2 regions of the Gallintestinimicrobium propionicum genome follow, and region 1 is predicted to be linked to the other one. Evidence: predicted binding sites of a transcription regulator. Region 1 holds the regulator's gene; the other holds the start of a gene.

Region 1 (4,631 bases):
CGGTATATGATCGTAGTGCTTCCGCTTCTGCTTGTCGGAATGATGGTTGCGTTTGTTGTAAGCGTTGCAGTTGCAGCGAGATATTCCGGATATATCCGCTCTGATGAAATCAAACGGCAGATGGTGCAGATGGAGCGGGACCGTAAAATTCGCCAGGAATTTTTCAGTAATGCCTCCCATGAGCTTAAAACGCCGATTACGTCCGTGCGGGGCTATGCGGAGCTGTTGAGTCAGGATTTTGTCAAGGATGAGGCGACCAGGAAGGATTTCCTTGCGAGGATTTTAAAGGAAACAGAGCATATGACAAGTCTGATCGATGATATCCTGATGATCTCGCGGCTGGAAAGCAAGGATGCGGAGGTAACGCTGAGTAAGGTAAATTTAAAAAGTGTGATGGATGAGGTCCTGGAATCCCTGACACCACAGGCGGCATCCTGTAAGGTGGAAATTTCGGGCTCATGTGGAAATGTGATCCTCCAGGCAAGTCTGCAGCAGATGCGGGAGCTTTTATCAAATCTGATCAGCAATGGCATCAAATACAACCATCCGGGCGGACATGTCTGGACAAAAATCTGGCAGGAGCCAGAGGCAGTATATATAGAAGTAAAGGATGATGGCGTAGGAATCGATCCGGAGGATCAGAAACGTGTCTTTGAACGCTTTTTCAGGGTGGACAAGGGAAGAAGCCGAAAAATGGGCGGAACCGGCCTGGGACTGTCGATTGTGAAGCATATCACGGCGTATTATGGGGGCAGTGTAAGGCTTACCAGTGAGCCTGGAGCCGGAAGTACATTTTTTGTCGAAATTCCGATGTCCGGAATAAATAAAATGTAAAAATATTTTCTAAAAAGCGTTAATTTTTTCGGCGAAAACAGAGGAAAGGTTGACAATATCTGGTTTTAGAAGTAAACTAATCACTAAATTCAGGTAATTGCTAGATAATGATATGACAAGGAGAATGGATACCTGGGTGTTAAGGAGGAGATCATTATGAGAAAAAGCACAGTGAAGAAAACTGTAACAAAGGCACCCGTTAATAAAAAAGAAACCGTAAAAGCTGAGACTGTTGCGGCAGTAAAGACCGAGGAACCCAAGACAGAGGCTGTTGAAGCAAAGGCAGAAGAAAAAGCAGTTGAAGCAGAAGCAACAGCTGCAGCTAAAGCAGAGGAAAAGCCCGCAGCAAAGAAAACAGCTGCAAAGAAAACCACAACAGCAAAGGCAACCGCTGAAAAGAAAGCGCCGGCAAAGCGCGCAACAAAAGCAGCAGCTGTAAAGACTGAGGTAAGCGTTCAGTTTGCAGGCAAGGAATACACAACTGAGAGACTGGTTGAGATTGCCAAAGATGTATGGCAGTATGACCTGGGCAACGCACCGGAAGAGTTCAAGAGCGTTGAGCTGTATGTAAAGCCGGAAGAGAGCGCAGTATACTATGTGATCAACGGTACAACGAGCGGAAGCTTCGGAATCTAAGTGTCTGAGCAGACACCGCAATCGAAAGCAGGCGTCGCCATAATCTGAGCGGGCGCTGCAGAGTCAGAACGTACATAATACACAGAAATAAGAACAGCCGTATCGGGGACGAATCCTTCCCGGTGCGGCTGCTTTTTTCATAAATTCTCCATTCCGCAGGCGCTTTGCGCCGAAGGAATCGCGAGGCGAACGTCCAGTTCGGCTCTGCGATCCTAACTACTTTGTGACGCCTGTGGCACAAATAGCTGTGCGAAAAATAAGCGATCACGCTTATTTTTCACACTATCTTCACAAGTATTTTGGGAAAATCTGTTGACAATAGGATAGGGGAGTGGTAATGTAATCATCAGAAGGTGTTAGCACTCCAATTGATTGAGTGCTAACAAATCAGAAAGCAGGTGAGAACGTGGAACTCGATGAAAGGAAAAAGAAAATTCTGCAGGCAGTTATTCGGAACTATCTGGAGACAGGAGAGCCGGTCGGCAGCAGGACAATTTCCAAGTATACCGATTTGAATTTAAGTTCCGCGACCATCCGTAATGAGATGTCCGATCTGGAAGAGATGGGCTACATTTTACAGCCCCATACCTCTGCAGGACGGATTCCTTCTGATAAGGGTTACCGCTTTTATGTAGACACCATGCTGGGTGAGCGGGAACGTGAAGTGGAAGAGTTAAAAGGTCTGCTTCTGGAAAAGGATGAAAAGATGGACACTCTCTTAAAGAGAGTGGCGAGAGTGCTGGCGACCAACACCAATTATGCGGCGATGATCACCACACCCCAGTATCAGCGCAATAAGCTGAAATTCATCCAGCTTTCAAAAGTAGATGAGCATCAGCTTCTGGCAGTTGTTGTAGTAGAAGGCAATGTGATCAAGAACACGATGCTTCAGGTCGAAGAGGATCTGGATGATGCGACACTCCTGAAACTGAACATCCTGTTGAATACCCATTTGAATGGGCTGTCGATTGATGAAATCAATCTTGCAATGATTTCGGCGATGAAGCAGCAGGCAGGCGTTCACAGCGGCATTGTAAGTGGTGTGATTGATGCAGTTGCCGAAGCGATCCGGTCGGATGAGGATTTAAAGATCTATACCAGCGGAACCAATAACATCCTGAAATATCCGGAGCTGACAGATAACCGGGAAAAGGCAAGTGAGCTGATCAATGTTTTCGAAGAAAAGAAAGCATTGGGAGAATTGGTTCAGGATTCTCTTTCTGAAGAGAGCGGTACCGGTATTCAGGTTTATATCGGCAATGAGACACCGGTTCAATCCATGAAGGATTGCAGTGTTGTAACTGCAACCTATGAGCTGGGAGAGGGCATGAGAGGTACAATCGGAATCATCGGCCCCAAACGAATGGACTATGACAAGGTCATCGGTACCTTAAAAACACTGATGAGCGAGTTGGATACTTTATATAAGAAGTAGAAAGGGTGACAGGCGTGGCAGAAGAGAGAATGGAAGAGGAAGTAAAGCAGGACACATCGGAAACCGAAACGCAGGAAAAACGGAATACGGAAGAATGTGAAGAAACTGCGGAGGCTTCCGCAGAAAATACAGAAACCCCGGAAGATGGGGAAGCTTCTGAGGAAAAAGATAAAAAAGGCTTCTTTTCCGGAAGAAAAAAAGAGAAAAAGGAAGATGCCGTAAAGGCACAGATCAACGAGCTGCAGGATAAGGTAATGCGGCAGATGGCTGAGTTCGAGAACTTCCGCAAGCGCTCCGAAAAGGAAAAGTCTGCGATGTTCGAGACAGGCGCAAAGAGCGTGATCGAAAAGATCCTTCCCGTTGTAGATAATTTTGAAAGAGGACTTGCAACCGTACCGGAAGACGAAAAGGATGCTCCTTTTGTAGACGGTATGAACAAGGTTTACAGGCAGCTGCTGACAGAGCTTGAAAACCTTGGTGTAAAACCGATCGAAGCGGTCGGCAAAGAGTTCGATCCCAACTTCCACAACGCAGTGATGCAGGTGGAAAACGATGAGCTGGAACCCGGAACTGTAGCACAGGAGCTTTTAAAGGGCTACATGTACAGGGACACCGTGGTACGTCACAGCATGGTCGCTGTTGTGCAGGAATAAAAGCCTGCAGGCAGCTTTTCATAGATTTGAACAGAACATAAGACATTGCTTGAGATAGCCGATAAGGCAGAAGGAGAAAAGTTATGAGTAAGATTATTGGTATCGACCTTGGTACAACAAACAGCTGCGTAGCAGTTATGGAAGGCGGCAAGCCTACCGTTATCGCAAATGCAGAAGGAGCAAGAACAACACCTTCCGTAGTTGCATTCACAAAGACCGGTGAGAGACTGGTCGGCGAGCCTGCAAAACGTCAGGCAGTTACCAATGCAGACCGCACCATCGCTTCTATTAAGAGACATATGGGTACGGACTACAAGGTAGACATCGACGGAAAGAAATATTCCCCTCAGGAAATTTCCGCTATGATCCTGCAGAAGCTGAAAGCTGACGCAGAGAACTATCTGGGCGAGAAGGTATCCGAAGCAGTTATCACTGTTCCTGCATACTTCAACGATGCTCAGCGTCAGGCAACAAAGGATGCCGGCAAGATCGCAGGCCTCGATGTAAAGCGTATCATCAACGAGCCTACCGCAGCAGCTCTGGCATACGGACTTGACAACGAAAAAGAACAGAAGATCATGGTATACGACTTAGGCGGCGGTACATTCGATGTTTCCATCATCGAAATCGGCGACGGCGTTATCGAAGTTCTGGCAACCAATGGTGATACTCATCTGGGCGGCGATGATTTCGATAACAAGATCATTGATTGGATGGTTTCCGAATTTAAGGCTCAGCAGGGCGTAGACCTGTCTAAAGATAAGATGGCAATGCAGAGACTGAAAGAAGCAGCTGAAAAGGCGAAAAAGGAGCTGTCCAGTGCGACAACAACCAACATCAACCTGCCTTTCATCAGCATGAACGCAAACGGACCTCTGCACTTTGATATGGATCTGTCCAGAGCAAAATTTGATGAACTGACAAGCGATCTGGTAGAGCGTACTGCAATTCCGGTTCAGAACGCATTAAAGGATGCAGGCATTACCGCTTCCGAGCTTGGCAAGGTACTGTTGGTCGGTGGTTCTACCCGTATCCCGGCTGTACAGGATAAGGTAAAACAGCTGACCGGTCAT
Region 2 (4,631 bases), on a different contig from region 1:
CTGCAAAAAAATTCAACTTATGCCGTATTTTTTTTACGGAACCAAGATTATCCACTCCTTTTCTCCGGAAACAAAAAAACGACACCAAATATCGTTGGATGGCCACCAGACAAAAGCCATACCGATATTTAATGTCGTTGTTTTTATTCACTTTCCTTCGAAAAAAAGCGTGTCCGAAATCGTCCGCCGCCCCGTTTCGCCAAAATCGTCCTCTGTCTTTTCGAAATCATAGATCAGAAGCTCTGGCTGATTCCGGGTACATTCTTTTAAAATCTGACCGGATTTTCAATCAGTCCCGTTCGGGTATATTACCGTCAATCTACCGCCTTCTTTATTTCTTTTTCCCGTCTTTTCTCTTTTTCTTACGCTCCTGAATTCGACTACTGAGAAAATCTGATTTTTCCCCGGAGGCTGTATCTGTTTCCTCTAAAGCGATCGTCGGCAGAGAATCGATTTCATCCTTCTTCATACGGGGCAGCTCGTATTTGTGTTCAAATTCTGCCACCTCTGCGCGGAACTCCGGATTGTCCGTATCACGAACCATTTCCAGATAACCATGGGTATCGAAGCCGTCTTCATTGACCTGCAGCAGGCATACTGCGATATTGGAGCAGTGGTCTGCAACACGTTCATAGCAGGTCGTAATATCCGACAGCGTAAGTCCAAGCTCTATGGTACATTTTCCCTTCCGCAATCTGCGGATATGGCGTCTCTTGATCTCCATATTCAGTCCGTCGATCACCTCTTCCAGAGGCTCTACAGACTTTGCAAGCTTCAGATCATCGTTCTTAAATACCGTTACCGCACGGTTCATGATATCCTGAACCGCCGCCGTAAATACCTTCAGCTCTTCTTCTGCTTTGGCAGAAAAATGCAGATCCTTTTCCGCCATTTCCTGTGCATATCCTACGAGGTTGATCGCATGGTCACAGATCCGCTCAAAATCACCGATACAATGCAGCAGCGTGGACAGTGTATGGCTGTCTCTCGTAGAAAGATTCCGGCTGCTTAATTTTACCAGATAAGTACCCAGCTGATCTTCGTAGGAATCCACAAGATTTTCCAGATTTTCCACCCGCTTTGCCTGTTCTGGATGGAACTCTGTCACAAGCCCCATTCCAAGCAACAGGGCTTCCCGGGCATACTCTGCCATATCGCCTGCGGCTGTTTTACACTGCTCCAGTGCAAAATGCGGAGATGCCAGGAAACGCTCGTCCAGGATCTGAATACTCTTTTCTACCGGAACATCCTCGAGCTCGTCCGGAGTAACCGGAATCGTCTTCATCGCAAGCTTTACCAGTACTTCGGATATCGGCAGCATGATAATCACCGCCGACAGGTTAAAGATACTGTGGATCATGGCAATGATGAAAGGGTTTGCAAGCTCTGTCATAAACGAAAAATGTACGATCGCATCGATCAGATAAAAAAGCACCATGAAAAAGCTTGTCTTTAAAATACAGAAATATAAATGCATCAGCGCTGCACGCTTCGCATTTTTACTTGCGCCCATAGAGGAAAGGATCGCAGTGATCGCCGTACCGATGTTTTCACCCATCAGAATCGGGATCGCAGAACCGATGGTAAGTGTTCCACTCATGGAAAGTGCCTGCAGGATACCGATGGATGCAGAAGAGCTCTGAATAACCGCAGTCAGCACCAGGCCGGCAAGCATACCAAGGATCGGATTGGAGAACATCGTCAGAATGCCGGTAAATTTCTCATTGCCCGCCAGCGGCTCTACTGCAGAGGACATAGTTTCCATACCAAACATCAGAACTGCAAAGCCGATCAAAATCGTACCGATATCTTTTTTCTTATCATTTTTAGCGGTCATCAGCATGATCACGCCAATGATACCGACGATTGGTGAGAAGTTCGCCGGCTTTAACAGCTGTACAAACACATTGCTGCTTTCGATACCAGTCAAGCTCAGCATCCAGGAAGTAACGGTCGTTCCGACGTTCGCCCCCAAAATAACGCCTGCAGCCTGCGTCAGCTTCATAATACCGGAGTTTACGAGTCCGACTACCATTACCGTCGTTGCTGACGATGACTGAATTACTGCCGTGACAACACAGCCCAGCAGCGCGCCCTTCCATTTGTTGGAAGTCAGCGATTCCAGAATTTCTTCCAGACGTCCGCCCGACGTTCTTTTCAGACCATCTCCCAGAACCTGCATACCGTATAAAAACAGAGCAAGTCCCCCGACCATCGCCAATATTCCGAATATATCCATTTCATCCTCCATGCTGCGGTCCTGCCGCTCATTTTTCAAAGATATTACTTTGATTTTACATGATTGCGCCTTTTTACGCAACCTTTCGGGTGAAATCCAGCGCATTTCTCCTGCCGGATATTGTCCTTTTCCTTTCCTGCCGCAGTGGGATCCTCCCAAAGCGTTTTTATTGTATGGAATTGAAACTTCTTATACGACAAAAAATCCCGGTACGTTTTCACGCACCGGGATTTTTATCAGGTGAGATTTTGACGGAATGTTCAGCTTCCTATACCGGAAAGATCAGCCTTCAATTGCGATCCGGTTGTCTTTCTTTTCTACCTTCTTTGCTTCCTTCTTCAAAATGTGAAGCTGCAGGATACCGTTTTCAAACTTCGCGGAAACATCCTCGGGTTCAACGGCTTCGCCGACATAAAATGTTCTGGAGCAGCTGCCTGCGTAACGCTCCTGACGAATGTACTTGCCGGTCTTCTTATCGGTTTCGTCTTTATCAAGGCCTTTGACAGCGCTGATATTCAGATAACCATTTTCAACGGTGATCGTAACCTCGTCTTTCTTGAAGCCAGGCAGATCAATATCTACCTCGTAAGCATCCTCGGTTTCCCGAACATCTGTCTTCATGAGGTTCTTTGCATGTTTGCCATACAGAGGATTCTTCTTACCGAAGAACTCACTCTCATCCGGCCAGCTCATCCAGTTATCCATATTCTCAAATAAATCTTCATCCCAAATTCTAGGCAGTAACATAAGTCATTCCTCCATTCCTTCTATCATGCCTTCTGTGAATCCTTTTCAGAAGTGGTTGTCATTTTATCTGGTTCAAAGAAAAGCTTTCTGAGAACTCCGATTCCGTTTTCGGCATCTTCTGTTCTTTTTGTTCCCTTTCCTTTGTTCTAGATGTAATATAACACCCATTATTAGCAATGTCAATAGGTGAGTGCTAATTTTTTTGTGAAGAATTTGTGAACGCTGCGAGCTCTGTAAAATGACAAAAACAGTATCCAAAAGCTTTGGCTCTCCTTCTTATTTTAGCTTGTACGAAATCTTGACACGGAACACAATGTGAGGGAAAATTACTATAAAAACAGCCGCCATGACTGACATCAACAGAGGTCTTGCAAAACACCTCTGAAAAAAAGGGCATGTTAGATGAAACAAAAAACACTTATTCCGCTTATCGTTTTCTTACTGGGTATATGCCTTGTTGGTATAATCCTATACAAAGTAGACTCTCATGAAACAGCACAGAACCATACAACAGCATTATTAAATGCAACAACCTATGGGGAACGCATAAAAAATGAGATTACAGAAGGGATAGACGTTACGGATGTTCTGAAACAGATTTTGATCAGTGAATCTGGAGAATTTAACCAGTTTGACATGATTGCAGAAAATCTTATGTCTGATTCTATTGAAAGCGTGCAGCTTGCTCCGAATGGTGTTGTGACAGATATTTATCCGTCCACAGGAAATGAAGCAGGCAAAATTGATCTGCTCCATGATAAAGATCGTGGAAAGATTTCCTGTTATGCAAGGGACAACCATACAATCATTACCCAGGGACCATTCAAATTGAAACAGGGCGGCTCTGGAATTGCTGTCCGCAATCCCATTTTCCTGAAGGATGAAAACGGGTTGGAATATTTCTGGGGCTTTACCATTGTTGTCCTGCGTGTACCCGACATTTTCTCAGACGCGGTCAGTGCACTTTCCAGCTTTGGATATGAATACAGAATTTCAAAGACAGATGCTCCCTGGAGTGATACCTATAACATTGTTTCTCAATCAAATGATTCGTTGATAAATCCAGTTTCTTATACTTTTACGATAGGGGAAGAGGAATGGATGTTTGAAGTAGCTCCTCAATGTGGATGGCGAAACAATTTATTAATAGCAAAAACCAGTGTGATATTAACTGCTAACGTTATACTTCTGTCCGTTCTTACCTGTGTATGGCTGACTTCGAAAGAAAATAAAAACAGATTCCAGATACTGGCACACACGGATTCCCTTACCAATATTTACAATCGCTATGGATTTGATGAATTGGCAGCGAAAATGATAGCTAAAAATCCGAAAACTCATTTTGTGGCTGCACTTTTTGATATTGATGACTTTAAGTTTATCAATGATATCTATGGACACGGTTATGGTGACAAGGCATTGAAATGTCTTGCAGACAGCATGAAAGCTTTTTTTCCATCTGATGCCATATTAGGAAGAAACGGTGGAGACGAATTTTGTGTTCTTCTCCCTAACTATACCTTTGAAGAAGCAGAAGCGCAATTGCAGCAATTCACCAGCCTTCCCAAAACATTCTCATGCAGAGGAAGGGAGCAGCAATTTTATATTTCTCTTGGATATGCAGAATATCCGACCTTTGCATCCA

Evidence for each region. Region 1 encodes HrcA, which represses chaperone genes, less so after heat shock. Its sites were predicted from a motif close to TGTTAGCACTCNNNNNNNNNGAGTGCTAACA; they were not measured.
Region 2: OCV62_RS16510 (Hsp20/alpha crystallin family protein) is a predicted target of HrcA. The motif match lies at 3,155-3,185, and genes of this name have one in related genera.

What each region holds. Positions count from the first base shown of each region.
Region 1 is NZ_JAOQJY010000027.1:17,336-21,966, forward strand. Features, by position in the region: gene OCV62_RS15810 (sensor histidine kinase) at 1-834, shown strand, start outside; gene OCV62_RS15815 (DUF6465 family protein) at 991-1,470, shown strand; gene hrcA (heat-inducible transcriptional repressor HrcA) at 1,877-2,905, shown strand; gene grpE (nucleotide exchange factor GrpE) at 2,935-3,558, shown strand; gene dnaK (molecular chaperone DnaK) at 3,642-4,631, shown strand, end outside.
Region 2 is NZ_JAOQJY010000030.1:7,607-12,237, forward strand. Features, by position in the region: gene OCV62_RS16505 (Na/Pi cotransporter family protein) at 332-2,239, opposite strand; gene OCV62_RS16510 (Hsp20/alpha crystallin family protein) at 2,522-2,986, opposite strand; gene OCV62_RS16515 (diguanylate cyclase domain-containing protein) at 3,389-4,631, shown strand, end outside.